Regions from separate parts of the Glutamicibacter sp. ZJUTW genome, predicted to be linked through region 3. Evidence: riboswitches for the same ligand, from Rfam matches in the RefSeq annotation. Region 3 holds a riboswitch; each other region holds the start of a gene.
What was found. Region 3 has a riboswitch for thiamine pyrophosphate ahead of thiM (hydroxyethylthiazole kinase). Riboswitches for the same ligand answer to the same signal wherever they lie in the genome.
Positions count from the first base shown of each region.

Region 1: another riboswitch for thiamine pyrophosphate. It lies ahead of thiO (glycine oxidase ThiO); the one in region 3 lies ahead of thiM (hydroxyethylthiazole kinase).
Region 2: another riboswitch for thiamine pyrophosphate. It lies ahead of F0M17_RS12505 (ECF transporter S component); the one in region 3 lies ahead of thiM (hydroxyethylthiazole kinase).
Region 4: another riboswitch for thiamine pyrophosphate. It lies ahead of thiC (phosphomethylpyrimidine synthase ThiC); the one in region 3 lies ahead of thiM (hydroxyethylthiazole kinase).

Region 1 is NZ_CP043624.1:2,333,378-2,340,849, forward strand. Features, by position in the region: gene typA (translational GTPase TypA) at 1-327, opposite strand, end outside; gene F0M17_RS10945 (GNAT family N-acetyltransferase) at 475-984, opposite strand; gene F0M17_RS10950 (ThiF family adenylyltransferase) at 1,078-2,223, opposite strand; gene F0M17_RS10955 (thiazole synthase) at 2,220-3,041, opposite strand; gene thiS (sulfur carrier protein ThiS) at 3,044-3,289, opposite strand; gene thiO (glycine oxidase ThiO) at 3,286-4,413, opposite strand; TPP riboswitch at 4,411-4,515, opposite strand; gene F0M17_RS10970 (GNAT family N-acetyltransferase) at 4,595-5,554, shown strand; gene F0M17_RS10975 (mechanosensitive ion channel) at 5,636-6,856, opposite strand; gene F0M17_RS10980 (OsmC family protein) at 7,145-7,472, opposite strand, start outside.
Region 2 is NZ_CP043624.1:2,648,643-2,656,114, forward strand. Features, by position in the region: gene F0M17_RS12500 (ATP-binding cassette domain-containing protein) at 1-2,304, opposite strand, end outside; gene F0M17_RS12505 (ECF transporter S component) at 2,301-2,909, opposite strand; TPP riboswitch at 2,972-3,092, opposite strand; gene F0M17_RS12510 (DUF4235 domain-containing protein) at 3,168-3,419, shown strand; gene mnhG (monovalent cation/H(+) antiporter subunit G) at 3,480-3,881, opposite strand; gene F0M17_RS12520 (monovalent cation/H+ antiporter complex subunit F) at 3,881-4,147, opposite strand; gene F0M17_RS12525 (Na+/H+ antiporter subunit E) at 4,150-4,779, opposite strand; gene F0M17_RS12530 (Na+/H+ antiporter subunit D) at 4,788-6,389, opposite strand; gene F0M17_RS12535 (Na(+)/H(+) antiporter subunit C) at 6,386-6,835, opposite strand; gene F0M17_RS12540 (Na+/H+ antiporter subunit A) at 6,832-7,472, opposite strand, start outside.
Region 3 is NZ_CP043624.1:46,891-54,362, forward strand. Features, by position in the region: gene F0M17_RS00235 (uracil-xanthine permease family protein) at 1-437, opposite strand, end outside; gene thiD (bifunctional hydroxymethylpyrimidine kinase/phosphomethylpyrimidine kinase) at 464-1,888, opposite strand; gene thiE (thiamine phosphate synthase) at 1,885-2,526, opposite strand; gene thiM (hydroxyethylthiazole kinase) at 2,519-3,313, opposite strand; TPP riboswitch at 3,303-3,397, opposite strand; gene F0M17_RS00255 (GntR family transcriptional regulator) at 3,432-3,800, opposite strand; gene F0M17_RS00260 (hypothetical protein) at 3,797-5,356, opposite strand; gene F0M17_RS00265 (aldehyde dehydrogenase family protein) at 5,416-6,849, shown strand; gene F0M17_RS00270 (amino acid permease) at 6,929-7,472, shown strand, end outside.
Region 4 is NZ_CP043624.1:2,491,004-2,498,475, reverse strand. Features, by position in the region: gene F0M17_RS11810 (DEAD/DEAH box helicase) at 1-1,442, shown strand, start outside; gene thiC (phosphomethylpyrimidine synthase ThiC) at 1,533-3,275, opposite strand; TPP riboswitch at 3,271-3,378, opposite strand; tRNA gene F0M17_RS11800 (tRNA-Thr) at 3,656-3,727, opposite strand; tRNA gene F0M17_RS11795 (tRNA-Thr) at 4,279-4,350, shown strand; tRNA gene F0M17_RS11790 (tRNA-Met) at 4,398-4,474, shown strand; gene F0M17_RS11785 (GTP pyrophosphokinase family protein) at 4,568-5,344, opposite strand; gene F0M17_RS11780 (DUF2797 domain-containing protein) at 5,585-6,526, shown strand; gene F0M17_RS11775 (hypothetical protein) at 6,611-6,886, shown strand; gene F0M17_RS11770 (MaoC family dehydratase N-terminal domain-containing protein) at 6,988-7,434, shown strand; gene F0M17_RS11765 (MaoC family dehydratase) at 7,437-7,472, shown strand, end outside.

The DNA.
Region 1 (7,472 bases), 1.3 Mb from region 3:
GACAACGCCGTCGACCATGGACAGGCCGCGTTCAACCTCGCCACCGAAGTCGGCGTGGCCCGGGGTGTCGATGATGTTCATGGTCATCTTCTTGCCCTCGGCCGCTGGGCCGCTGTAGAACACGGTGGTGTTCTTGGCAAGAATGGTGATGCCCTTCTCGCGTTCCAGCTCACCTGAGTCCATCACGCGGTCTTCGGTTTCACCATGGCTGTCGAATGCGCCGGTCTGCTGGAGCATGGCGTTGACCAGGGTGGTCTTGCCGTGGTCAACGTGCGCCACAATGGCTACATTGCGAAGTTCATCGCGAGTAATGGTGTTTGCTGACATGCGTGAAGGCTCACTTCCGCTCGAGAATTTGGGTCTGTGGAGTCGGGGCCAAAGTCGACCCAACAATCCAGTTTACGCTCTCGAGACTAATAGTCTGTTGATCTGTGTCAGAACATACAGGAATTTCATGTACCGGTCGCGAGAAATTCAGCGGATCGACTGGGTAGGTATCCAAAAACGCAGCGTGCCGGCGCCATGGCTGGCTTCAATTTCCGGAAGCTTGGCGTCCAGCAATCCGCCGCATTTTTCAATGGTCGATCTTGAACCGATGTTATCGGAAGCACAGGTAACCAGAGCGCGCTCAATTCCTGATTCGCGCAGTTCCTGCAATCCGAATCTGCACAGTTGCTGTGCCACACCACGGCGACGATACTCGGGAACTACACCATAGCCGATATGCCCGCCGTAATGAAGCAGGCCCTCGTTGAGCTCATACCTCACAGATACACGGCCCACCAGTTCCCCGTCGTCGAAGGCGGCAAACAGCGCCGAGCGAACCCATCCTTCGGGGATGTGCTCGCCACGGCGCCCTGCCTTCATCCGGTAGGCATAGTCCTCCCAAGCCTCAGCGGAAGTCCAGGTGGGCAAGAACTCGAAATCATCGCCAAGCATCAAATGATGGGCATCGATTGCCTGCTGTTCGTCGCCGATTTCCAATTCACGGATCTCCAGCGCAATTCCCATAGCCATGGCGCAAGTATGCCAGAGCTGGGCCGGCTCCAAGAAGCGCAGGCACTGCAAGGCCGGGCGCTAGTAGGCCACCTGCTGCCCCTGAACCTGCCTGGCCCATTCCACGGTGCCGCCGCTGAGGCTGTACACCTGGACGGCTGGCTGCAGATCCGGCCTGGCAATCCGCGCCGCCCGCTGTGAACGGACACCCGTTTTGCAGACGAACACGACCGCCGAGGCACCCTGCGCGAGCCCTCCCAGTCCTTGTTCTTCCAGTTGCGCGAGCGGGAGGGGCTGGCTGTGCGGGATCGCAATGATCTCGCGTTCCCAGGCTTCACGCACATCCACCAGCAGCACCGGTTCCTCCGCTTCAAGGTCCGCCAGTTGCTCAACGGAAATTTCCGGAACATGCCCATCGACAGCGCAGGACGCTGGCTGGTACTCGCCCAGCCGGCTCACCGGTTCGCGTTGCGGGTCCCTGGCAAAATTGAGTGTTCGCACACTGGCTGCCCGTGCATCGTAGAGCCAAAGTTTTCCGCTGAGCGTGGTGCCGATTCCAGTGATGAGCTTCAGGGCCTCGGTGCACATCACCGAGCCGATGACGCCGCACAGGGCGCCAAAGACCCCGCCCTCGGCGCAGCTGGGCACGGAGTCCGCATCAGGGATTTCAGGGAAAAGATCGCGCAGCATCGGACCGGTGCGCGGGTCGAAGACGGACACCTGCCCGGAGAATTGGAACAGCGTCCCCCAGACCAGTGGGGTGCCGGTGATTTCTGCGGCGTCGTTGGACAGGTAGCGCGTGGCGAAGTTGTCGCTGCCGTCGATGACCAGGTCGTAGTCGCTGAAAAGTGCCACTGCGTCGGTCTCATCCAGTTTGCCATCCACGGCGATAACCCGGACATTCCGGTTCTGCTCGTGGGCCATCCGGCGGACCGATTCCACCTTCAAGCGGCCTACGTCCTGTTGCCTGTGCATGGTTTGGCGTTGCAGGTTGGACAGTTCAACCGTGTCGTGGTCCACGACCCCGAGGGTGCCGATCCCCGCGGCGACCAGGTAGCTGGCAATGGGGCTGCCCAGTCCCCCGGCTCCGATTACCAGCACCTTGGCATTGGCGATCCTGCGTTGCCCTTCTTCGCCGACGCCGGGAAGCGACAGATGCCGGGAATAACGCGCCAATTCTTCCGGTGCCAGCTCCGGCCCCGGGGCTACCAATGCTGACTGGTTCACGAGAAGTCACCGACCAGGGTCTGCATCATGCCTTCGGTGGGCGAGGATGCCAGGGCGGTGTCGCGGCGCGGGATCCGGCCCGCGAGCCGTGCGGCTCGTCCTGCACGCACCGCATCCTTCATGGCCATCGCCATCAGCGGCGCGTTGTGCGCCCGGGTCACCGCACTGGCCAGCAGCACGGCATCGCAGCCGAGCTCCATGGCCAGGGCGGCGTCAGAGGCGGTGCCGACTCCGGCATCCAGGATGACCGGCACCTGGGCCCGGGAGACGATGGTGGAAATATTGTGCGGGTTCAAGATGCCCAGGCCGGATCCGATTGGTGCGCCGGCTGGCATGATGGCCGCAACACCGGCGTCCTGGAGGCGCTGGGCAAGGGCAGGATCATCGTTGGTGTAGGCGAAGACCTGGAATCCGTCGGCGACCAGCTGTTCGGTGGCAGCGTGCAGCTCCAGCGGATCAGGCAGCAACGTGTGCTCGTCCGCAATCACTTCGAGCTTGATCCAGTTCGTTTCCAGCGCTTCGCGGGCCAGGTGCGCGGTGAGGATCGCGTCGCGGGCGGTGAAGCATCCAGCGGTATTCGGCAGCGCAATCACGTTGTTGCGCTGCAGCAAGTCATACACGTTGGACTCGCCTGCCGCCGAAAAGTGTCGGATGGCCACGGTAGTCAGTTCGGTTCCAGAGGCCTGCAATGCGCTTTCCAGGGTGGTCAGCGAACTCGCTCCCCCGGTGCCGAGGATCAAGCGCGAAGACAAGGTGCGTCCTGCAACCTGGAATGGATCGCTGTTGATGTCCAGTTCGGTGATGTTTTGCGTGTCCACGCCTAGCCTCCCTGGGCTGCGGTAACGAGTTCGATGCTGTGCCCTTCGGCCAGCGTGTAGCTGTTCCAGGCGCTGCGCGGGATGACAGCGCCATTGACCGCGGCGGCTATTCCAAGCTTGCTGCCGTCCACGGCCGCCGAGTTGCTATCCAGATCCTTGCCGATCTGCATGCTGATGAATTCGCGAAGGGTGATTCCTTCGTCCAGGTTCAGTTCCCGGGAATTGAACTTGATGCCAATGCTTTTCATGGGTGCTGCTCCGTTCGGTGGGTGGTCTGGGTTGCTGTGGCGAAGCGGTGTGGATTCACAGCCTGATGCAACGGATGGGTTTCAGGGCCGTGAATGAGATCAGCGGTGAGTGTTGCGCCCAGCGGAGCCAGCAGCACTCCGTGCCGGGAGTATCCGGTGCTAAGCACCAGGCCCGGGTCAATGCGCCCCAGCAGCGGACGGTCATCGGGAGTGGCGGGACGGGCCCGGGCAGTTGCCTCGTTCAGCGTGCAGTCGCTGATGCCGGGTATGAGCTTTCGCGCATTGTCCAGCAGCAAATGCATGGCTCCGATGTTCACTGCAGGCTGGCGGTCTTCCCGGACGCTGGCTCCGAGCACGAGGCTGCCGTCCTTTCTCGGCACGAGATACACCGGCTCCCGGTGCACGATGCCGCGGATGGTCCGGGTGATCAATGGCGGACCGGCTGGCCCCTGGATCCGGAGAATATCTCCGTATACGGGGCGCACCGGCACCCGGTCCAGGCCGTCAATGGTGCCCAGTCCGGTGGCCACGATGGTTTGATCCGCTTCGAGGATCTTGCCCGATGCGGTGCGTACCGCGTTGGTTCGGCTCCCGTCGCCCACCAGCGCCTGCGCCCGCTCCTCGATCAGGCGGCCACGCAGGTGATCAAGCAGGATTTTGACGACTGACCGTGGGTCGACTTGGTGGTCATCTTGGCATAGGACTGCGCCTGCTATATTCGCGGCCAAGGCTGGTTCGAGTTTGCGGGCTTGGCTGGGCAAGAGCTTTTCCGCTGACAGGCCGAGGGAAGCTTGCAGTTCGGCCAGCTCATGCAGGGCTTCGCGGTCAGCCGGTTCGGCCGCGACGACGAGGGTTGAGTTCTGCAGGTAGTCCGGGCGTTGCCCGGTCACGGATTCGATGCGCTCAATGAACTTTGGATAGGCGGCATTCGAGGCGGCAAGCAGCTCGTGAAGCGGGCCATGGCCCCAGACCGTTTCAGCTGCCGGGGCCAGCATTCCGGCTGCCGCGTAGCTTGCACCTTGGCCTGGTGCTGGATCGATGAGGGTGGCAGTATGTCCCCGTGATTCCAGTTCGAACGCAACTGACAGGCCGATGATTCCGGCGCCAACAATATTCACATGCACGAGAGCACGCATCCTTCCTACGGCGGCATGACCCGCATCAGGTGTAGCGGTCGGCTCGGTGCCCTCTCAGCCTGGTCGATTCAGGCTCCCGCGGAGTACTGCGATTATAGGCATGATCCAGCTCATAAAGTCGAACTGGAGCAACCGCAGCTCCGTCATCTTCTGTGATGTACTAGTTGACATGGCATCTCATGACTTCCCCCGCGTGCTTCCCCAGGGATCTGCGTTGTCCAACACGATCATTTCGTTGGAGCAGGAGCTCTTGGAAACCAGCCAGCGCCATAGCCGAGGGCAATTGGAACGGTACTTGCATCCGCAGTTCTCCGAAGTGGGTGCCAGCGGCCGTGTCTACGATCGCGAGTCGATCATTGCCCAGCTGGCCCAGGAGCCGGAACGGGATTCCGGATCTCGGGAAGTCGGCAGCCCCGTGGCAATCCAGGTTGCCGATCAAGCGGTGCTTCTGCGCTGGAGGTTGCTATCGGGATCCGCCAGCGAGCGCAGTTCGCTGTGGATCCATGAGCAGGATCGCTGGCAGCTGTTCTTCCATCAGGGCACGCCCGCTGCGCGGCAGCTTTCTTTTGCAGAACCGAACAAGGCCGCATTAGTCGACGACGATTTCTCGGTTCGCAGGCTGCGCCAATCGGATGCCGAAGCTGTTTTCGAAGCCTTTTCCTCCAATGCCGATATGGATCGCCAAGGAGATGCCGACACTCCGGAAAAGGCCGCATCGTACGTGCGTGCCCTGATGGAGGCCGGCGAACGGCAGCAGGCTTTGGCCGTCGCCTATCGAGACCGGCTGGTCGGTTTGGTCTGCGGTACTGTCGATCCAGCCAATCAGAACGCATGGGTTTGGTATTGGATGAACCAGGACTACCGCGGGAGGTCTCTGGCCACTCGCGCAGTGGCTACTTTGGTGAACCACCTGTTTGGCGAGCTCGGTTTGTACCGTTTGGAACTAGGTCTTCGGGCGAACAATCCTGGATCGAAGCGTGTTGCCGAATGCAACGGGTTCCTGCGAGAGGGTGTCGAGCGCGGTAAGTTCCTGGTTGCTGGAGAACGCGTTGACGTGTACGCCTACGCGCGGTTGCGGACTGATCAGGTCCCCGACGTAGTGCCGTTGCCGTGGAGCACGCAGCCGTAGCTTGGCGGGCAACAAAAAGTCGCGGAATCCGGTTTCGGGTTCCGCGACTTTTTATCTGTCCCTCAGGTTTAGTGATATTGGCTAGATGCCTGGAGTTGATGCCGGCGGCGTCGAATCCGGGCCGTCGGTGGCCTGATTGGCCTCGATCTTTTTCAGCGTGCGAGCCGCAGCATCGCGACCACCAAGTCCAAAGGCCAGCGCCGCGGCCAAAGCCGCGCCAATGACGATTGCACCGAAGGCCATATTGATGATCGAATCAGCGATACCCATGTACTTCAAGCCCATTGCCACGAACAACGCGATTGCCGTGTAGCGGATGATCTTTGAAGCGGTGGTGTCGCCCAAGAAACGGCCGATGACGTTGGCGATGACGAAACCTGCGGCGATAATTGCTGCGCCGAAGAGAATCTTGCCGCCCAAGGCCAGGATTTCATTGAGGATGTTGGTGATCGCCGGGAAGTTCAGCATCTGGGCCGCCATCACGCCGAAGAACAGAACGATGGCAATCTTGACGATGCCAGCGATGATTCCCGAAGCGCTCTTGCCTTCGGGAACAACACCCCATTGGGCAACAACGGAGTCGGTGCCCACCCCGTGAAGGGTTGATTCAAGCAGCTGGCCGACGAACTTGGCAATCAGAATACCGACGGCCAAGAGCACCAAGGCCATGATGACCTGCGGTATTGCGGTGAAGACAAGCTGCAGCATCTGCTGGGCAGGGTCCGAAATTGCCGCGATGCCCAAGACCTGCAGTGCCGAAATGGCAACGACGAGCAGGATCAAGGCGAAGACGATATTGGCAATGATGTCAACGATCTTCGCTTGGGACTCGCGAGACTGGACTTCGTCAACCGGTTCATCGCCTGGGGTCAATTTGCGGACCAGCCCGCTGAAGTCGACAGTTCCCAAACCGGTCTTCAGCAGCTGGCGAACGATATTGGCGATCACGTAGCCGATGAAGAAGATGAAGCCCGCACCGATGAGGTTGGGGATGAAGGCCATGACGCCGCCGAGCAGGCCCTGCACCGGCGATAGCACTTCAGATAGCGCGAATACTTGCAGGATTGCCACGAGGCCGAACAGCCAGACGATAAGTCCCGCAACCTTGCCCAGAGATTGGCCTATTTGCTCTCCGTCATTGCCCTGCTTCTGCAGGAACTTCACCCTGGTCACCAATTTGGCGGCAGCCCACCGAACGATGCGCGCGAGAAGCCACGTAATGATGAGGATGATTAGCGCGATGCCAACCTTTTGTAGCATCGACGCCCAGTCGATATTGCCTAAAACGTTCTCAGACTGCATTGCTGCTCCTTCAACGTAGGGACAATCTGACCCTACGATGAAGGTTCTCCGCTGACTAGGGCAAAGACCCGTACTGCCAGCTTGAATCGATGGACTTTCATACCCCGAATTGCGGATGCATGATTCATTCACACTGGATTCAACGTTTTTCGAACAATCAAGCCATAACGACAACTGATTCACGCAATGTTGGGAAATTCGTGTCGCGCTCGAATCCGTGAATTGCCTTGGAAGCTGTTGCGGAGTCAGCCATTGGCCATTAGCAATCTGGGATCCGCACGAAATGCATCAGGCCTGGTTGAGGACTTCGCTCTGCACTGAGGCACCTAGCTCAACGGTGCGAGAAACCGTGCAGTACTTGTCATGGGATAGCTTGACGATGCGTTCAACCATGCCGGCCGCTTTGCGCCCCTCCTCGGTATCGGGGAACTTCAAATCAAAGCCAAGGCGGATGTCTTCCATTCGGCTAGCCGAGTCCTCGGAGACCTTGTAGCCGCTCGCCTTGACTTCGAAGTTCTCAGGCTCGCTTCTGCGGGTAGTCGCCACATCAACATCGATCGCTGAGCACCCGGCAATGGCAGCCAGCAGAAGCTCCACCGGCGTCAGCAGCCCTTCG
Region 2 (7,472 bases), 1.0 Mb from region 3:
CCCTGCCAGCACGGCCGCAGCCATGGCGGTCGTGCCAAGCAGGATTCCGGTTGCCAGCACCATGCCATCACGCCAGGTGAAGGTGGCCGTGCGAATCCAGGTGCGCTTGGCCGTGCCGAACCCCTTGGCCTCCATCGTGGTTGCCAGCCGTCCGGCGCGGCGTATCGCCTGCACCAGCAACGCCAGCACCTGGCCGAGGGTTGCCCTGATGCGCTGGCCCACGGTGCCGAAGTTTCCGACACCGCGAGCACGCCGGGCTAGGGTGAGCGTGGTGAATTCTTCCACCATCAGCCCAAGCAATCGCATGCCTGCCAGCGCCCCGAGCACAAACCGGTGCGGGACCTTCAGCTGCTGGGACAGCGCCCCGCCCAAATCGCTGGGGTTCGTGGTGGCCAGCAGCAAGATGCACGGGATGGCCAGTGCGAAGGCGCGCAGTCCGGTGGCGATGCCGCCGGCTACCGATCCCTCGGTGATGCTGAAGGCGCCGAATTGTGCGTACACCATGCCGCTGTCCTGGCCCACCAGGGCAATGCCCCAGGCCGCGAAGATCCCGGCAAGCAGCAACGGCCACGCACGCTTGAGGAATTTCAGCAGGCTCAGCCCGGCCAGCGGGAAGAACACCACGGTCGCCAGGATAATCACCAGTGCCGAGACCCAATCCAAGGTGGTGATCAGCGGCAGCGTTGCCGCGGCCACCGCACCCAGCTTGGCCAGCGGATTGATCTTCGCCAGCCAGCTGTGCCCTACCGGCGCATCGAGCACCGGCCCTTGGCGCGGGGCATCAGCATCCGGGGTGCCGGAAGCGAGCACCAGCTGGTTGGCCTGGAGCACCGAGGCAAAATGCTCATCGTGGGTGACTGCAATGATCGCAGTGCCCTGCTGCAGCTCTTCGACCAGCAACCCGGCCAGCTCCCGCCAGGTGTTCGCATCCTGCCCGAACGTCGGCTCGTCGAGGATCAGCACCTCTGGCGAGGCTGCCAAAACGGTGGCCACGGACAGCCGGCGCTTCTCTCCGCCGGATAGCGTGAACGGATTCGCCTCAGCCAAATGCGCCAACCCCAAGCGTTCAAGCAACGCATCGACGCGCGCCTGGACCTGGGCCGGGTCGTACTTCGGCGCGTTGGCGCTGCTCGCCTGCGCACGGCTGGGTGCGAAAGCCAGCTCTTCGCGGACGCTCTGCGTCACGAACTGGTGTTCGGGCTCCTGGAAGACCGAGCCGATCCGCCCGATCAGTGCACCGGCTTTCCAAGCAAACGGGGAATTGCCCAGGCCGTCGGCCAGTTGCGCGGTGGCCGTCAGCTCACCGCTGGCCGGGGCCAGCAAACCGCCCAAGGCCAGGGCCAGCGTCGATTTGCCGGCGCCGTTCTCGCCGAGAATCACCGTGGCGGTGCCCGCCTGCACTTCCATATCCACCGCCTGGGTATGCGGCGCGGTAGCCGTGCGGGCGCAGACCAGCTGCCGCGCTTCCAGCAGCATAGCTCCGGCAAGGTTCTCGGCCGGTGCCACCTGCGGAACATATCCGGGAACCCATAGCCCGGCGGCAGCCAGCTCCTGGCGCACGGGTTCTTCGGTGTACAGCTGACGCGGATCCAGGTCGTGCGCGACTCCCCCGCCCGGTTCCAGCACGATAACCCGGTCCATATGCTCTGCCCAGGCTTCGAGCCGATGCTCGACCACAACCAGCGTGGCACCGGATAGCTTCGCGGCGTTCAGCACCGCATCGCGCAACGGCCCGATGCTCTGCGGGTCCACGTTGGCGGTCGGTTCATCGAGCAGCATGAGGCCGGGTTCCATGGCCAGGATGCCAGCCAGGGCCAAGCGCTGCTTCTGCCCGCCGGAGAGCTGCTGGGTGCGGTGGTCGAAGGACAGCGCGCCCAATCCGACCGCGTCCAGCATTTCGGGGATCCGCTGGCGGATCACGCCCGGATCCATCCCGAGGTTCTCCGCTCCGAAGGCCACATCATCGGCGACCCTGCTTTGCACGACCTGGGTTTCCGGGTCCTGCTGCATCAAGCCCACCGGGTGGCTCCGGCTGAATGCATCGTTGCCATCAATCAGCAGCTGGCCGGCAAGCTGCTGATCCTCATCGGCTTCCAGCAGCCCGGCCATTGCATGCAGCAACGTCGACTTGCCGGCACCGGATGGACCGAGCAGCAGCACCTTTTCACCGGCGTGGATCTGCAGATCCAGCCCCGAGATGGCAGGTTCCTGCCGCTCCGAGTGCTGCCAGCCGAAACCAGTTGCGGTGATTGACGCCCCGCGCTGGGTCAGAGAGGCGGCATCGGAATTGGCAACTGAACTCATTTTGCGGTTTCCAGGTGTGCACGCCGGCTCGCCAGTGCGCTCAGGGCACCGGTCTTCGCCAGTCCGCGCGTGGCCAGCCAGGACAGCAGCCCGGCGATGACCAGACCGGAAACACCGGTGGCGATCACGTGGAAGATCTTCATCCCGGCGGTGTACTCGACGTAGTAGGCCAGGATGTATGCCTCGGTAATGCCGGCGAACAGGCCGGAGAACAGGCCTGCCAGAAGTGCCACGCCCAGGTTCCACTTGCGGTAGCGGAATGCCGCGAAGACCAGCTCCGCGCCCAGGCCTTGGACCAGGCCGGAGATCAGCACGGTCAACCCATAGTGCGAGCCGAGCAGCGCTTCAACCACGGCGGCCAGCAGCTCGCAGTAGAGCGCGGCGCCAGGCTTGCGGATAATCAATGCGCCGAGCACCGCGGGGAACAGCCACATGCCGGTGAGCAGCGCGGTGGCTGGAGGGAAAGCCGCGAAGGCCAGCGAAAACAGGCCGTAGCCGGCACTCCATGCCCAGAAAATGACTCCTGAAGCCACGGCGATCACCGATGCCACGACGATATCGACGACACGCCAGCCGGTACGATGCTTCGAAATTGTTTCGTTCATTGTTGGTCCTCCTGTGGAAAGGAGGGGGGATGCACGGAATGAGGGCATGCTGCGCCTATCCGCATCCGAGATGCTCGACTTCCTTCGCCGGTACTAGCCGGGGCAGGTTCGAGGGTCTGCGATCCATCGCACTCTCAGCGTCCTGCGACTTCGTAGAAGTCTGACGCTCCCCTGTCGGAATAATTACTGCTCCCCCACCATACCGCAGGTATGCTGGGCAGAGGAACGATGTGTCACGAGCTTGATCGCGAGGAAAAAATGGATAAAGTGCAGAAACTTGTCACTACCGGCATCACCGTTGGCGCGGGCATGCTCGGTGGCAAGCTGGTTGATTTCATTTGGTTGAAGGCAACCGGCAGCAAAGCGCCACGCAAGGGCACCGAGGAAGCGGCTGAAGCGTCCTTCCGCCGCGCATTGGGCTTCGCGATCGTCTCGGCCCTGGTGGCAGCGATCATGCAGACCGTGGCCGACCGCAGCGCCAACAAGGTTGTTGCCAAGTTCACCAAATAGGCTTCGGCGGCAAGCCGAGAGCGGGAGCAGTTCAGCTGAACTGCTCCCGCTCTTTTCGCATTACTTGTCCTCTGGCGCTTCGGCCTTGGACATCGGTGTTGCTCCGGTGGGCGGTGCGCCGTTGACCCTGTTGACCACAAGGCTGAGCTCATCGGAGAACAGGGTTTCCTTGGCCGCGTGCTTGGTGCGGTAGCCGGAACGGCCGATCATGTGGGCGGAAACCGGCGCTGTCAGCAGCTGCATGCCCCAAGCCAACGCGAGGACCGGGATCACCGCCCAGCTGCGCAGGTAGATGGCCAACCCGGCGAAGATCAGCAGGAAGCCGAGCACCTGCGGCTTGGTGGCCGCGTGCATGCGGGTGAGCATGTCCGGGAAGGTGAGCAAGCCGATGCCTGCGATCAAGGACATCAGGCAGCCGAGGATCAGCAGGATGGCGACGAGGATATCGAGGAAGAGTTCCATTAGGCATTCCTCTGATCCGAGACGAAGCGTGAGACGGTCACCGAGCCGATGAAGCCGAGCATGCACGCGGCAACCACGAACAGCAGGTAGTCGGTGTGCTTGTGCAGCACCATCTCCAGGCACAGGGCGGCGGAGATGATCAGCAGCATCACGTCCAGGGCAAGCACCCGGTCAAGGATTGATGGCCCCTTGGCAACCCGGATCAGGCAGGCGATGGCACCCAGCCCGAGCATGATGCCGCAGATCCAGATGACGATATCCAGCATGTTTACCCCTTCCTCGCAGCGAAGTCCGGTCCGCATTCGCTCTTGATCGCCTCGTACTCGTCACGGCTGCCGATGGCCATGATCAGCCGGCGTTCGATGTCCCGGATAGCTGCCCGTGCCGTCTCCACATCCTCCGGCGACTGGATGTCGATGTAGTGCAGGTACAGGGTCGACGAGCTGCGGTCCACGTCGATCACGAAGGATCCCGGGATCAGCGTGAGCACGTGGCCCACGGTCATCACGATCAGGTCCGAGCCGGTGCGCAGCGGGACGGCGATGATCGCGCTGCGGGTGTTCTTCCCGCGGACCATTGCCAGCCAGGCCACGTGGACGCTGGCCGCGACAACCTGCCCGAGGAACCAGATGAACAGTTTCACGCAGTACCAGAGGTTGATCCGGCCCGAAAGGACCACCGGCGGCAGCGGGAACAGGTTCACGATCACCAGCGCAATGACCGCCCCGAAGATCATGTTCGCCAGCGAGAAGTCCTGCCAGAGGGCGCCCCAGACGAAGAGCAGCAGCAGCAGGAGCGGCCACTCCTGCTTGAGTGTCGCACGGTGGCGCACGCCGGAGGTATCCAGCGCATCATCGATGCGCTGGTCGCGCGGTTCAAAGTTCTTGTTCGGCATCATCCCTCCAATCAGAATGGCAAGATCGAGCTGATATATGGTTCGCGGGCGATCAGCTCAGCGGCCACCCGCTCGCAGAATTCGAAGATCGGCCCGGCAAAGACGGTCAGGGCGATGCCCGCCAGCACCAGCGAACCGGTGGCATAGCGCATGCCCCAGGGCAAGGAGTCGGCTTCCAGCTGCTTGGCCAGCTTCAAGCCCAGGCGCGGGTTCTGCGCACCGCCGGCCAGCGTCTCGTCGGCGACCTGCGTCGCTTCGGCCACCAGCTCCTGGTTGGGCACCTCGGCATCGGCGGCACGGCGCCAGAACACGCGGGCCCACACGCGGATGATCGCCAGCAGGGTCAGCAGGCTGGTCAGCAGCCCGGCACCGATCACCACCCAGGTCAGCGGGTCGGCGTCCTGCGCGGCAGCATGCAGCAGCCCGAACTTGCCCAGGAACCCGGAGAATGGCGGGATGCCGCCCAGGTTGATGGCCGGGATGAAGAAGAGCAGGGAGAGCGCCGGGGACAGCTTGGCCAGCGAACCGAGCCGGGTGACATTCGAGCTGCCGGCACGGCGTTCGATCAGGCCCGCCACCATGAACAGCGAGGTCTGCACGATGATGTGGTGGCCGACATAGTAGATGGTCGCGGCGATAGCCAGCGGCCCGCCCACTGCCACGCCGAAGATCAGGTAGCCGATGTGGCTGGTCAGCGTGAAGGAGAGCATGCGCTTGAAGTCCGTCTGCGCCAGCGCACCGAGGATGCCGATGACCATGGTCAGCGCGGACACCACCAGCAGGCCGGCGTTGACCGAGCCGCCCGGGAAGAGCAGGGTTTCGGTGCGGACGATCGCGTAGACACCCACCTTGGTCAGCAGCCCGGCGAACACAGCGGTGACCGGTGCCGGCGCGGTCGGGTAGGAGTCCGGAAGCCACAGCGACAGCGGGAAGACCGCGGCCTTGATGCCGAAGGCGATCAGCAGCAGCACATGCAGGATCAGCTGCGGGCCCTGGCCCAATTCAGGCAGCTTCACCGCGAGGTCTGCCATGTTCACCGTGCCGGTGGCCGCGTAGATCATCGCGATGGCCATCAGGAAGATCACCGAGGAGACCACCGATACCACCACATAGGTGGTGCCGGCGCGGATGCGTTCAGCGGTGCCGCCCAGAGTCAGCAGCACATAGCTGGCGGTGAGCAGGATTTCGAATCCGACATACAGGTTGAAGAGGTCGGCTGCCAGGAAGGCGTTGGACACGCCGGCGAGCAGGATCAGGTAGGCCGGATGGAAAATCGACACCGGTCCGGGCTCATCGCCATCGGCCAGGCCCTGGCTGGTGGCGAAGAGCAGCACGGCGAGCGAAACAACCGTGGAGACCAGCAGCATGAACGAGCTGAACCCGTCGACCATCAGCGCGATGCCGAAAGGCGAGTCCCAGCCGCCAATGTGGATGGCGTAGCTTTCCCCGCCCCACACGGCGGCGAGCATCCCGGCTTCGAGCACCAGGGTCAGAGTGAGGATGCCGATAGTGATCATGCGCTGCATGCGGACCTGGCGGCGGGCCAGGAACGCGGCACCGGCGCCGAAGATCGGCAGCACCACAGCCAACGGGGCTAGATCCAGGAAATTCACTCTTCCCCCTCGCGCACTGGGCGGCCTTCTTCATCGACGAATTCGGTCGTGTCCTCAGCCACCGGCGAGTCCTCTTCCTCGTCGTAGGCGGTCTTCTGGGACACCTTGATATCTTCGGTGTCATCGGTGAGCTCATCGGCGCTGGTCAAGGTCCAGGACCGGTAGATCATCGCGAGCAGGAACGCGGTCACTGCGAAGGTGATCACGATCGCTGTGAGGATCAGCGCCTGCGGCAGCGGATCGGAATACTCGTCCGCGGGCACCTCGGGGTTGAACAGCGGTGCCGCTCCCTTGCGGCCGCCACTGGTGAGGAGCAGCAGGTTGATGCCGTTGCCCAGCAGCATGATGCCCAGCAGCACACGGGTCAGGGTGCGTTCGAGCACCAGGTAGAAGCCGGCAGCCAGCAGCACGCCGGTGACGACGAGGAAGGTGATATTCACGCTCATCGGCCAACTCCTGTCCGTGATGCCTGGATTTCATCGTGGCGGTCCACCGGGCTGCGGCCCTCGGACAGCGAATCGATTTCGCTGCCCAGGGAACGCAGCACATCCTGCACAAGGCCAAGGACCACCAGATACACTCCAATATCGAAAATCGTTGAGGAAACGAACTTGTGCTCGCCGAAGAACCAGAATTCCAGGGCATAAGTGGTGAAGATTCCATCGCCCAGCAGCAGCGGCACGATGCCGGCCAGGCCGGCCAGCGCAATGCCGCCGCCAATCAGCATGCCCGGAGCGATGCGCATCGACTCGGACAGTTCCACGCGGCCTCCGGCCAGGTAGCGGATGGTCAGCGCCAAGCCGGCAATCAGCCCGCCGGCAAAGCCGCCGCCTGGGGTGTTGTGCCCGGTCAGCAGCGTGTACACCGACATGATCAGCACGGTGTGGAACATCAGCCGGGTGACAACTTCGAAAATGATCGAGCGGCGTTCAGCGACGAGCGTGTTGCCGGCCATCAGCCAGTCCTGGTTGGAGCTGGAAGCGAAACGCCGGGCGATGCGCAGTTCGGTTTCCTTCGAGTCCTTGGTGCCGATGGCTTCGGAGCCGGCGTCGATGCTGCCTGGAGCCACGTGGTGGGCGCGTA
Region 3 (7,472 bases):
CCGATCAGCGCAACAATGGTGCCCATGACCACCGGCGGCATCAGCGCGTGGATCCAGCCGGTGCCGGTCTTCTGCACGATCAGACCGACGATGAACAGCAGCACGCCGGTCATCACGATGCCGCCCAGGGCGCCGGACATGCTGTGCGACCCGGTGGTCGCGACCACCGGGGCGATCAGGGCAAAGGAGGAACCCAGGTAGCTGGGCACCTTGTTCCTGGTCATCAGCAGGAAGATGATGGTGGCCAAGCCGGTGAACAGCAAGGTGGTGGTCACCGGGAATCCGGTCAGCGTCGGAACCAGGATGGTGGCGCCGAACATCGCCAGGATGTGCTGGGCGCCGATGGAAACGGTCTGCGGCCAATGCAGCCGCTCATCCGGGGCAACTACCTCGCCTTCGGTGATGGTCTTGCCGTTGCCGTGGATGCTCCAACTCATGATTCCTCTTCCCGGCCCTGCGGGTTTCAGGCCGTAGAGAATTCTACTCGGTTCTCGTGGGCCTGCGCGAAGAACGCCAGCTCGTGCTCGCTGGAACGCAGGAACGCCTGGCGCATTTTCTCGCGCAGCGCCGGGTCGGCCAGCGTCCACGCGGTGCGCACCATCTCGATCGCCTGGGCGGTGGCCTCGTCGAATTCCGGGGAGGAATAGGTCTCCAGCCAGTCGCCGTAGGGGTGCCCGGCATGGTTGGCCGCCGCCAGCCGCTTGCCGATGTCCTGGTAGAGCCAGTAGCACGGCAGGATTGCGGCGATCAGCTCCGCATAGCTGCCGGTGCAGGAGGACAGGTGGTTCACGTAGTTCAGCGTGGTCGCCGAAGGGTTCGCCAGCCCTTCCACCAGGTGGCTGCGGTGCAGCTGCAGCTCGCCCTCGAGGATCTGCCCGGCGCCCTTGGCCCAGAAGCGCTGCGCATCCAGGTCCGGGGCCAGCGCGCTGGCCTGCGCCAGCACCTGGGCGTAGCGCTGCAGGTACAGGGCGTCCTGGGCCAGGTAGTACTCGAACTTCTCGCGTTCCAGGCTGCCGTCGGCCAGCTGCATGATGAACGCCAGCTCGTCGATGCCCGCACGCAGGTCCGCGATGTCCTCCCACCAGCCGTTCATCGGATCAGCGCCGGCGAAGAACCCGGCGAAGTGGTTGACCGGGCCGTGCCCGCTACCCACCTGCAGCTGGTCGGCCGCCGCAATTGCCGCCGACAGATACGCCTTGGACTGCTCCAACGCGGCGGTCCAGTCTCCGGTGGCCGCGAAGCGGGTGGCCAGGGCGCTGGAGAGGGTGCAGCCGGTGCCGTGGGTGTTCTTGGTGGCATGGCGCGCACCGTGCAGCTCGCAGAGCACCCCGTCCGCTGCTACCAGCGCGTCGGGGCAGTCCGCCCCGGCCAGATGCCCGCCCTTGGCCAGCACCAGGGCCTCGTGCTTGGCCGCCAGGCGCTGGGCCTGGCGCAGCACCTCGTCCCATGATGCGGCTACCGGCTCGCGCAGCAGGCTGGCCAGTTCCAGCAGGTTCGGGGTGATCACCGTGGCCCGGTCCAGCAGCGAATCGAGCGCCGCTTCGCCATCGAGCAGGCGGTCTCCGCTGGTGGCCACCATGACCGGGTCCAGGACTACCGGAGCATCCACGGTGTCCAGCCAGCCGGTGACTGCGCGGATCACCTCGGCGTTGGCGAGCATCCCGATCTTGATTGCATCGATGCGGATATCCGCGCTGATGGCTTCAAGCTGGGCGAGGACGAAATCGCCGCTGATCGCCTGCACCCCGGACACCCCATGGGTGTTCTGCGCGGTCAAGGCGGTGATCACGCACATTCCGTAGCCGCCGTTGGCGGCAATGGCCTTCAGATCCGCCTGGATTCCGGCGCCACCGGAAGGATCGGATCCTGCAATGGACAAGATGTTCATTTGGCGGCCTCCCATGCCGAAACGAGCTGCGCGCTGGCCTGCTGCGGATCCTCTGCATTGCAGATGGCGCGGACCACTGCCATGCCCGCTCCGCCGCCGGCACGGATGGCTGCCGCGTCCTCGTGGGTAATGGCGCCGATTGCCACGCAGGGCAGCGAGGCCAACGTCGTGGCACGCGCAAAGCCGTCGAGGCCCAGGGGAGTGGGATGGTCCTTCTTCGTCGGGGTGGCGCGGACGGCCCCCACACCGAGATAGTCGATGACCGCGGCGTCCTTGTTCGCCTGGGACAGTTGCTCATCGCTGGAAGCGCTCAGTCCGATGACGCCTTCGCCGATGATCTGCCGGGCCAACTGCACCGGCACATCCTTCTGCCCGATATGGATGCCGTTCACGGCTGCACCGGCAGCCCGCGCCGCGAGGTAGACGTCGATGCGGTCATTGATCAGCAACTGGGCCTTGCCCTCGGTGAGCTTGGCGGCCGCGCAGGCCAGCTCGAAGAATTCCCGGGCGGTTTCATCCTTGGCGCGCAGCTGGATCCACTGGATTCCTCCGGCGACGGCGCTTTCGATCACTTCCAGGGTGCTGCGCGGGGTGCAGCTGGCAGTATTGGCTACTAGGTAGGCTCCGTAATCATGCATGGTTCAGTTCCTCGTGCTTCAAAGTCTTAAGTTCTTCTGGATCGGTTGCGGACAGCGCATCAATGAATGCGACGGCGAAGCTGCCCGGACCTGTGCTGTTCTCCAGGGCCTTTTCGGCGGCCAGCCCGTAGAAGCCGTGGGCCGCGATGGCGGCCTCGAACGGGTCATTGTGGACCGCAATCATGCCGGCGCAGAACGCGCCCAACGCGCAGCCGCCGCCGGTGATCCGCGTCAAGCCGATGCCGTTGGTGTGCACCAGGACTGTCCGCGCGGCATCGATGATGGCATCGGACTGGCCGGAAATGGCCACCACGCAGTCATGCTGCTGGGCCAGCTCGCGTCCAGCCGCCAAGGCGGCAGAGACGTCATCCAAGGCATCGACACCGCGTGAAACCGATTGCCGTCCGGCCAGGGCCAGGATTTCCGAGGCGTTGCCGCGAATCAGGGCCGGGCGTTGCCTGGCAATGCGCCGCGCGAAATCCGTGCGCACCGGCAGGGCGCCGACCGCTACCGGATCAAGGATCCACGGGGTGCCTGCTGCGCTCGCCGATTGCACGGCTTCTTCCATGGCGGCCAGCTGCTCGGTGCTTGGAGTTCCCAGATTCACCAAGACGGCGGAAGCCGCCTTTGCGAAGGGGCCGGCCTCTCCGGGCAGATCCGTCATGGCCGGGGACGCGCCGGATGCCAGCAGGACATTGGCGGTGAAATTTGCTACGACGGTGTTGGTCAGGCAGAAAACCAAAGGTGATTGTTGCCGGTATTCTTGGGCAACTGCATGCAAAGCCATGCGACATCCCTCCGCTAGCGTGAACTAGATCAGGTTCAACGGGTCTCATCTCAGTCGGTTGTTCCGACACCCCGTGTCACTGCCATAGAGCGTACGCACAAGCGGTTCCGAGGACAAGTTACTTACGCTCGCGCCGCGCCACCAAGGCCTTGAGCGTGGCCGCATCGACCTGCTGGGCGGCTGCCAGCGCCCAGAGGTGATCCACCGCGGCCAGCAGGTCTTCGCTGGCATCCACCGGCCGAAGCCGTTCGTTGACCACTGTGCCGGCCCGCCGCCGGGAGGTGATCAGACCTTCGGCTTCCAGTTCCTTGTAGGCGCGCGCTACCGTTCCGGCAGCAACGCCGAGGTCGGTGGCCAGTGCGCGCACGGTGGGCAGCTTGCTGCCTGCGGGCAATTCTCCCAGGGTGATCAGCGAGGCGATCTGCAAGCGGATCTGCTCGTAGGGTGCAGTGGCCGCCGCGAGGTCGACACTGATTTGTGTGCTCATGATGCTGCTGTCGGCTGCTGTGCACGCACCATCGCGGTACCAGGACGCTCCAGGAAAATCACCGCTGGGACAACGAAGACCAGAAGTGCAAACAGCCCCAGGCCCGCCGGGAATCCGTAGCCAATCAGCAGCATGGCAAGCACAGCGCTGGTGGCAACGCGCATCGAACGCAGCTCCAGAACCCGGCGATACCAGATTTCCTCGGCTGGCGAGACTGCCCAGGGAATAATTGCCCGGCGGGAGAACCAGGTGAAGCCCATATGCGCCGCCGCAAGCAGCAGCAACAGCCCGATGACTAGTCCCCGGTTCGGAGGAGCGAACCCCCAAAGCGTCTCCAGCGGTGGATCCAATAGCAGGTAAGCGCAGATGGCAACCAGCAAGCCAGCGGCGATGTAGGACCACAAGGGCAGGGGTGCATGATGCTTTGGTGCTGCACTCGCCTGCCGAGCCACCCTGCTGGCGTAGCCCAGATACAGCGTATTGAGCACGATGTAGAGCAATGCCGCACCGGCAAAGAGCACCAGGATCCACGTAGTTCGTTCATTGGTCGGCATCCGGAATTCCTCATCCACGGGCAGGAATGACCAGCCGATGGCAACGGCGAGCAATGCAAGGGTAGCCGTGGTGTATTGCAATGCGAAGAGCTGATCTCGCAAGCGCGAGAAGGCGGTCCGTTCCCTGGTGGTGGAGTGAGCCGAGAATGTGGTGCGCGGACCCCAGAAGAACAGCGTAAGAGCCACCGCAAGGGCGCCATAGTTCAATAACTCGTACGGTCCACCGGTTGAATAGCCTTGCGAGTAATTGGCCACCGATACGCAAAATGCCAGCAGCACGATACCGGTATTGCGCAGCAACCGGTTGAGCCATACCGTGCGCAAGGCCTGGTTGTCTTCGGCGGTGATGCCGGCCAAGGGGCGCCGGTTCAGGATCACTGCTGCAATCACCCCGGCGGCCACGACGATACCTGCCAGAGCCACGATGAAGACCGGGAGCATTTGGTTTCCGGGCAGCAGGCCATCGGTTGGGCCCGCAGAGGTGTAGGAGTAGCTGCCATCAGAATCGAACATAGTGGTTTCCGACTCTGGGATGCCAACGCTCCCTTCGACGCGGGAAGCAGGCCACAGCAATCCCACCGCGGTCAGCAGCAACAGCGCGACGAAAATCCCCAGGGACTTCGGGAACGGCGTCGCCAGGGTGCGCGCCTCCAGTGAGGCGGTGCGCACCGGCTGGAGTTCCTTGGGCCAGGTGAACAAGCCAATGAGGTAAACGAGAAGAATCCAGATTCCCGGCGAGAGAGCTGCAGCGAAAACCGAACTCGAATCGGTCCCGTTCATGGGAATGCGCCACGTCTGAGGCAGATCCCACGAAGTCGAAGCGAAGAATGCGATCAATGCGCACCAGAATGAGTGCGACTGGGCGCGGACGATAGCCGGTGCCTCACGCCGATGCGCCACGGAGCGCAACCACAGGTATATGACTGCGCCAACGAAAGCGATGGATATGGCGCTCGCCGGGATCTGGCTCATGGCCATTAATGTATCAACTATTTGATACATATTGAATCCCTTCGCGAATTAATCAGTGAATATCCGCCTCGTTGCCGTACGCTCAAAACATGGGTCTGTTTACTTCCACGCCGTTGCCCGAACCGGTCGGCGATTCCGCACCTCCGGTGGACGAGCATCCATCGCGCATTGCAACAGTTCTGAGCCATTTGCGGCGTTCTGCTGACACCCGGATCACGCATCCGCGACGCTTCCGCCTGCAGCAGCTCAAGGCCCTGGAAAAGATGCTCGACGAGCATCTGGAAGACTTCGTCCAGGCCCTGGCTGAAGACCTGGGCAAGAGCGCCACCGAGGCCAAGTTCTCCGAGATCGACGTGGTGCGCGCAGAAATAGATTTCGCCCAACGCCACCTCGCTGAATGGATGGATTCCACCAGCGTCAAAGTTCCGCTGGCCCTGCAGCCGGCCATGGCCAAGGTTGAGCCGCGTCCGCTGGGCGTCGTGCTGATTATCGGCGCCTGGAACTACCCGGTCCAGCTGGTACTCGCACCGCTGGTCGCGGCCATTGCCGCCGGCAACGCCGCGGTGATCAAGCCATCCGAGCTGGCTCCGGCCACCTCGGGCGTCTTGGCCAAGTTCCTCCCGGTCTACCTGGATGAACGTGTTTATGCGGTCGTTGAGGGAGGAGTGGACACATCCACCGAGCTGCTTGCCGCCCGCTGGGACCATATCTTCTACACCGGCGGTGAACGCGTGGCCAAGATCGTGGCTGCCGCGGCGGCAAAGCACCTGACGCCAACCACTTTGGAATTGGGCGGAAAATCGCCGGCCGTGGTGGAAAACGATTCGCTGGCTTCGGCAAAGCGCCTCGCCTATGCCAAGTTCATGAATTCCGGTCAGACCTGCGTGGCCCCGGATTATGTCTTGAGCATTGGGGACTCCACTGAGCTCATCCAGCGTCTGGGCCAGGCCATCACCAGCTTCTACGGCAAGGAGCCGTTGACCCACCCGGACTACGGCCGCATCGTCAGCCGCAAGCACTTCGACCGGCTGTTGTCGATGTTCGAGCAGGGCGAGGTGGTTTTCGGGGGCGAATATGACGAGGAAACACTGCGCATCGCACCGAGCATCATGCGCAATCCAGATCTTGAAGGAAGCTTGATGACCGAGGAGATATTCGGTCCAATTCTTCCAGTGATCGAGGTGGAAAGCTTCGAGGAGGCCCTCGAATTCATCGCCCGGAGGCCGTCTCCGCTGGCTGCCTACCTGATGAGCGAAAGCCCGCGGCTGCAGTCGATCTTCTCCGACCGGGTGCGCGCCGGCTCAATCGTGCATAATGCCCCGCTGGTCCAGATGGTCGTTCCAACCCTGCCTTTTGGCGGCATCGGACCGAGCGGGATGGGGGCCTACCATGGCAGGCACGGATTCGAGCGGCTTTCGCAGATGCGCTCTGAACTCAACAAAACGACGGTAGTTGACACCCTGAGCGCAATATATCCTCCGTATTCATGGGCTAAGCGAAAGATTATTGATCGCTTACTGTAGCGCGGTTCATAGCGTTGTGGCTTGTCAGGGTGCTTGGATTGATAGGTTGGAAATTTTCAAGCATCAGGAGATGTAACGCATGACTGAGCCCGCACCGTCCCAAGACGGTCTGAAGCGTGGCCTCAAAGCTCGCCATATGCAGATGATTGCCATTGGCGGCTCGATTGGTACCGGACTTTTCGTCGCTTCCGGCGGCACCATTGCGCAAGCAGGACCCGGTGGTTCGCTGGTGGCTTATGCGCTGATTGGCCTGATGGTGCTGCTCCTGATGCAGTCACTGGGGGAAATGAGCGCCCGCCTTCCGGTCGCCGGGTCCTTCCAAACCTACGCAACGGTCTTCGTGAACCGCCACTTTGGCTTCGCGATCGGCTGGAACTACTGGTTCAACTGGGCAATCACCGTGGCTGCCGAACTGGTAGCCGCCGGGATCATCATGTCCTATTGGTTCCCGGATACTCCGGGATGGATCTGGGCTGCCGTCTTCCTGGCGCTGCTCACCGGCCTGAACGCGTTGTCCGCCAAGGCCTTTGGCGAGGGCGAGTACTGGCTGGCCGCGATCAAGGTCATCACCGTAGTGGTCTTCTTGATCTGCGGTGTCGCAATGATCTTCGGCATCCTGGGCG
Region 4 (7,472 bases), 1.2 Mb from region 3:
GTGTGATCGACCACATCAACAAGGGTTCCCTGGACCTGTCGAACCTGCAGTACGTGGTGCTGGACGAGGCCGACGAAATGCTGCGCATGGGCTTCGCCGAAGAGGTCGACAAGATCCTCGAAGCGACTCCGGAAGAGAAGCAGGTTGCCCTGTTCTCGGCCACCATGCCACGCACCATCCGCCGCATCGCTTCGGAATACCTGCGCAACCCGCAGGAAGTCGCCGTGAAGTCCAAGCAGTCCACCGGCACCAACATCACCCAGCGCTTCCTGCAGGTCATGGGCGCCCACAAGCTGGACGCCATGACCCGCATCCTCGAATCCGAGGAATTCGACGGCGTGATCACCTTCGTGCGCACCAAGATGGCTACCGAAGACCTGGCCGACAAGCTCAAGGCCCGCGGCTTCACCGCTGCCGCCATCAACGGCGACATCCCGCAGCAGCAGCGCGAGCGGACCGTAGAGAACCTGCGCTCGGGCAAGATCGACATCCTGGTGGCTACCGACGTGGCGGCCCGCGGCCTGGACGTCGAGCGCATTTCGCACGTGATCAACTTCGACATCCCGCATGACACCGAGTCCTACGTGCACCGCATCGGCCGCACCGGCCGTGCCGGCCGCAAGGGCGACGCGATCCTGTTCATGACCCCGCGCGAGAAGTACCTGCTGCGTGCCATCGAGAAGGCGACCCGCCAGCCGGTGACCCAGATGCAGCTGCCGTCGCTGGATTCGGTCAACGACCGCCGCATCCAGAAGTTCACCGACCGCATCGACAAGACCATCAGCGGCCAGGACCTGACTACTTTCCGCGAGATCGTGGAGAAGTTCGCTGCCGAGCACGAGGACCTGGACCACCTGGAAATCGCGGCTGCACTGGCTTTGATGGCCCAGGGCGGACGCCCGCTGCTGATGACCGAACCGGTCATGTCGCCTGCGAAGAAGGCCCGCATGGATCGCCCGGAGCGTGGCGAACGCGGTGAGCGCGGTCCACGTGCCCGCAAGACCGCTGCCGAGGGCAACGCCATGTACCGTCTGGCAGTTGGCCGCCGCAACCGCGTGCAGCCAGGCTCGATCGTTGGCGCGCTGGCCAACGAGGGCGGCTTCGATTCTTCGGAAATCGGCGGCATCGACATTCGTTCGGACCACACCCTGGTGGAGCTGCCAGCAGAGCTGAGCAAGGACCAGTGGCGTGCACTGTCCAAGACCCGTATTGGCGGCGAAGCCATCGATCTCCAGCTCGACAGTGGCCGCAGCCCGCGCCGTGACGACGATGGCGACCGCGGTGGTTTCCGTGGCAGCCGTGGCGGCTACGGTGGTGGACGTGGCGGCCGTGGTGGATTCGGTGGCGGACGCAATGGCGGACGTGGCGGATTCGGCGGCGGACGCGGTGGCAAGGACCGCTACAGCGATTCGAACCGCAGCGGTGGACGTCGCGACTACTAAGCCTGCAGCGCACAGCTGAATAGCACTGGATAACGCCCTTGGGGCAAGCCGAAAGCTTGCCCCAAGGGCGTTTTCGCATGCCCGGGCTAATTACTCGGCAGGGGTCCCGACGGGGATCTCGTCCCCGAGATAGACCGTGCCCCCGCTTTCCAGGAACTGCCTGCTTTTCTGCGCCATCCCGGCCAATGCCGCCTGCGCCTCGGCCGAGCCGTATTCGTCGCGGATATCCTGGGAAATGCGCATGGAGCAGAATTTCGGCCCGCACATGGAACAGAAGTGGGCAGTCTTCGCAGGCTCGGCCGGCAGCGTCTCGTCATGGAATTCCTGCGCGGTGACCGGATCGAGGGACAACGCGAACTGGTCATTCCAGCGGAATTCGAAGCGAGCCTTGCTCAGCGCATCATCCCGTGCCGTGGCACCCGGATGCCCCTTGGCCAGATCTGCCGCGTGCGCCGCGATCTTGTAGGTGATCACCCCGGTCTTCACGTCATCCCGGTTGGGCAGCCCCAGATGCTCCTTGGGGGTGACATAGCAGAGCATCGCGGTACCGTAGCGGGCAATCTCCGTGGCGCCGATGGCGCTGGTGATGTGGTCGTAGCCCGGCGCAATATCGGTAACCAGCGGGCCCAGGGTGTAGAACGGGGCCCCGTCGCACAATTCCTGCTGGCGCTCCACATTCTCGCGCACCAGATGGAAGGGGATATGCCCCGGGCCCTCGACCATCACCTGCACATCGTACTGCCAGGCGCGCTTGGTCAGCTCGGCCAGGGTATCCAGCTCGGCGAATTGCGCTGCGTCGTTCGCATCCGCGATGGAGCCCGGGCGCAGCCCGTCGCCCAGCGAGAAGGCCACGTCGTACTGAGCGAAGATCTCGCACAGCTCATCGAAGTGGGTGTAGAGGAAATTCTCCTGGTGGTGCGCCAGGCACCATCCGGCCATGATGGAGCCGCCGCGCGAGACCATGCCAGTGACCCGGTTGGCGGTCAGCGGGATGTAGCGCAGCAGCACACCGGCATGGATGGTCATGTAATCCACGCCCTGCTCGCACTGCTCGATGACGGTGTCGCGGAAAATCCCCCAGGTCAGCTTGTTGGCTTCGCCATTGACTTTCTCCAGCGCCTGGTAGATCGGCACGGTGCCGATGGGCACGGGGGAGTTGCGGATGATCCATTCGCGGGTGGTGTGAATGTCCTCTCCGGTGGACAGGTCCATCACCGTGTCGGCACCCCATTTGGCGGCCCACTGGAGCTTGGAGACCTCTTCAGCGATGGAGCTGGTCACCGCCGAGTTGCCGATATTCGCATTGATCTTGACCAGGAACGCCTTGCCGATGATCATCGGTTCGGATTCCGGATGGTTGATGTTTGCCGGGATGATGGCTCGTCCGGCGGCGAGCTCGCTGCGCACCAGCTCGACATCGCATTCCTCGCGCAGCGCCACATAGCGCATTTCCGGGGTGATGACCCCGGCGCGCGCATAGTGCATTTGCGTCACGCGGGCTCCTCCAACGGCCCGCAGCGGAGGGGCCGAACGTCCAGCCCATTCCGCGCTGGCCGTGCCGCGGCGGACCGCTGAGCGCCCGTCGTCGTGCAGATTGCGCTCGCGGCCGGCATAGGTTTCCACATCCCCGCGCTCCCGGACCCATCGCTCGCGGAAGGGTGGCAAGCCCTGGGTCGGTTCGCTTCCCGGTCCGCTGGTGCGATACACCGACAGCGGCTCGTTGGGCTTTCCATTGGGGGAGTCTGCCAGATGGATCTGCGTGACGGGAACAGAAATTCCCGCAGATTCGCGGTAGGCAAGGGTGTGGGCAGGGTGCTGTTCAAATTGTTCCACTTGGAAACTCACTTCCTTCGCCGGCATTACCCGGACAGGTTCAACGGTCGCGGACGGCGATAGCCCGATCTCAGCCCTTGCCAGGGCACCCGTGTGGTCGCGAACAACTTAGCACGCTTGGGAGGAGGAAACGCAAATCCAGTGGTCAGAACAGTGACATCAAGTCAGGATGCGGGCACTGGCCCCGGCGGCAGGAGATAGTTTCTGGAAGCGATCAGTCTCTTGCGGCGCGAATCCGGAATCTGGGAAAAAGGGCGTGGCAGATAACTGGCGAAGCAGCGCGGGCGCAGGCTGAAGCGATGGCCGCGCGATGGGGCACTGAGAGCGGTAGATAAACGAAAAGAGAAGCAATCTGGAACCAGATTGCTTCTCTCATTTCGAGCCCCCTGCCGGAATCGATCCGGCGACCTCGTTCTTACCAAGAACGCGCTCTACCACTGAGCTAAGGGGGCAACAGGTAAATACTTTACACAGGTTTTCGAGGTTTGCAAAATCTGCCGGGGATTTGTTGCTGACATCACAATGTTCCTAATCAAGGCGGAAATGGAGGTCGGTGAACCTAGGGGGATTCTGTGCCCGCAATAGCTTGCCTTCATGCCACTGAATTCCGGTTGCCGCACGTGGTGGAGAGTTCACCCACCGGATGTCGCGCACCCAGCCGGATGTCGCGCACCCTTCCGGACGACCCGTGGCCCTGGAGTTCGGGGGCAGGGGGAGTGTTCTCTTCTGGAGTATTTGTGTTGGAGGATTTGCCGGCTACCTCAAGGGAATTCGGCGCGGAACTCTATCCTGTAAGCCTGAGCGAAGCGGCGATTGACCGCGAGGGGCAACCCAGTGAGCATCGTCACCAGAACACTTTTTGTCCCAGCCTTCGTCCCTGATTGCCTTCAAGGTCTGGCTAAAACCGTTTTGACTAGCAGTTTTATGGAAATCCCCGTGCGCTTTCCAGATCGGTTTGCCGATTTTTCTTTGCCGGGAAATGCGTGTAGAGTATTTACTCGTTGCCCCCTTAGCTCAGTGGTAGAGCGCGTTCTTGGTAAGAACGAGGTCGCCGGATCGATTCCGGCAGGGGGCTCTGAGTGAGAAGCTTTCTTGGCTTCTACTGGATTGTTTCTCACTTGTGGCGGCGTAGCTCAGCTGGTTAGAGCGCACGACTCATAATCGTGAGGTCCCGGGATCGAGTCCCGGCGCCGCTACCAAATCAAAGATCCTCAGCTTCGGCTGAGGATCTTTTTTGGTTTCCGGGTTCGAAACGGTCTTCAGCGGACCTTGAGCGCTAAAGCCATTAAGGCTTAGTTGTCGGCACACTTTTCGGGGCCTCTGGTGCTGGCTTGCTGTGCCAGCGACAGCAGTCCTTGGAAGGCCTTCGTATCGAAAGTCGCCTCGTGGCCTGCTTGGTCATTGGCATCATGGCCGTGTACTTCGGTATGCAACCGTTGCATTTGCATATCGAGTTTCGTTGCAACAGCTGCCGCATCGGCGAGCTCCTGTACCAGATGCTCTGGAACCTCGCCCTCGTACTTGTAGAAAATCTTATGTTCCAGGCTTGCCCAGAAGTCCTGGGCGATGGTGCGGATCTGCAACTCCACTACAACGTCGACAGGGCCGTCGGACAAGAAGACCGGAATTTGCACAATCGCATGAACACTTTTATAGCCGCTAGGCTTCGGGTTCTTGATGTAATCCTTGATCTGGATGACCTTCAGGTCATTTTGAGCGGTCAAGGTGTTCAGGACCTTATAGATGTCCTTGACGAAACTGCAGGTGATGCGCACACCCGCAATATCGCTGAGGTTCTCGCGTATGGCAGTAAGAGACGGTGCGATATTCCGGCGGGCAACCTTGCGCATGATGCTCTCCGGAGTTTTCACCCGGGAACTGACATGTTCGATTGGATTGTATTTGTGCAAGTACAAGAACTCTTCGCGCAAGATCGAGACCTTGGTCAGTACTTCGTCCACCGCAAACTGGTATTCCATCATGAAGCGCTGGAAATCATGGTGGAAGGCCTTCGTCAATCGCTGCAACTCAGCCGGGGAAGGGGTAGTTCCAGCAGCTGAGATTGCCACTGCACGCGTCTCGTCATCAAATGGGACAGAAATCCTGGATCACCTCAACAGATTGTGGCCCGGCCCGCGGTACGTTTCCGGTGCAGGTTCAGCCTACGGGCATCTCCTAAGAATTAGGTCAGAACCAATCGGGAATTTGTTCAGCTAACTTTCGGACTTTGTGTATCGGCCAACCTGTCCGCCGGACCTGGCCATCTGCGGTGAACTATCGTTGGGAGGGGAAACTTCAGAAAGGTCCTGATGGAATTCGCTTCAGCTACCCGGCAGCTATGCCACGGCATCAGCTTCGCAGAACATGAACCCGCCCCGATGCTCCGGCTGCGCAGCGGCGAAACCTGGGGTACCGAGTACCTGGAAGCGGGGCGTTCACTGGCCCTGGAGATCGGAGAACTGAAGTTCTGCCTGGGCTACATCACGATGAAGGCCGACGGCTCGCGCAATACGCTGCCGTGCCCCAAGAACCAGGCCCTGCGCACCGGTACCCAATGCGAGAGCTGCCGCCGGCTGGACCAGTCGAAGTTCATGCACCATTTCCACAAGACCGGCGAAGCCCCCGAAGGCCTTCGCAAGTACCTGGAACAGCCGCACTTCTTGTATATAGCCAGCTTCGCCCACGGCGCGACTAAGGTCGGCACCACCTCGACCAGTAGCAAGTGGACCCGGCTGGCGCAGCAGGGCGCGGTCATTGCGCGTTATGTCGCCCGCGCCAACGACGGGGCGGCCATCCGGGTGCTCGAAGACCTGGTCACCGAGCATGTGGGCCTGAGCCAGCAGGTGAGGCAGAAGTCCAAGGTCAAGGGCTTGGCTAGCTGGGAACTGGACTACGCCCAGCTTGATCAGATCAACGCCGACGCAGCAGGCAGGGCCCGGGACTTCCTCGGCGCGCAGCGGGGCTTGGAGGCCTACGGCGTGCAATTGCGCGACGAGCTGTGGGAGCAGCCGGCTTTCGCCCGCCCAGTCATTGGCGCCTGGGATGCGCATGCGCTGCATGCCTGGACCACGGCCCTGCCCGGAAGCACCGTGAACCTGCGCATCCGCGGCGTGCTGGGACAGAGCATCCTCGTCGACAGCGGCGATGGCACCACCCTGCGCGTGCTGGATGCCGCCGAGCTGAAAACCCGCGAGGTCGCGGTGGTGGAGCAGCGCGGGGACTTCAAGGAAGAGCAATCCGCCTTGTTCTGAGACCAGAATGCTGTCGGGGGAGTCACGCGGAAATGCCCCGGCGGCAATGAGCGCTCCCGGCCCGGGCTGAACTAGACTTGAGCCATGACCAACACTCCTTGGGAATCCGCCTCGCCGCGCTACAAGAAGCTCGTCTTCGCCGCCATGGGCATCATGGGCGTGGGCATCATCCTGGCCATCATCGGCGCCAACATTCCGTCCCTGCCCACGGTCTACACCGCGATCGGCATCATGGTCATCGGCATGCTCTGCCACATCGCCAGCCTGGTTGTCCGGGCCAAGGACGCACGCCAGTGGCGCATCGAGAATGGCCTTGCCGCACCACGGACCAACAAGCGCCCCTCCGACGGGCAGAACTAGGCTCCCGCAAGAATTCCACAGTGTGACCGGGCAGCTGCGCCCGGATTTCTTATCCGGCGGCATCCACGCCCGGCCACGTCCAACAACGTTCAGGAGAACCCATGGGCATCAACCCTGACCTGGTAGGGCGCATCTACCCTGCCGGCGAGTCCTACCAGGTAGGCCGCGAGAAGATCCGCGAATTCGCCGCCGCCACCAAAGCCGCCAACCGGGCGCACTACGACGTGCAGGCAGCCCGCAAGCTGGGCTACAGCGACGTTGTCGCCCCGCCGACCTTCGCAATCATCATCGCACAGCGGGCCGATGCGCAGCTGATCTCCGACCCGGCCAGCGGCATCGACTTCTCCCGCGTGGTGCATGCCGACCAGCGATTCACCCACCACCGACCGATCGTGGCGGGTGATGAACTGCTCGCCGAGCTCTACGTGGACCAGGTCCGCGAGATGGGCGCCGGCGCGATGATCACCACCCGCGCCGAAATCACCACCGCGGCCGGCGAGAAGATCGCCACCACCGTTTCATCGCTACTGGTACGAGCTGAGGACTAAGCATGATTGAATTCGACAGCCTCGAAAAGGGACAGGTC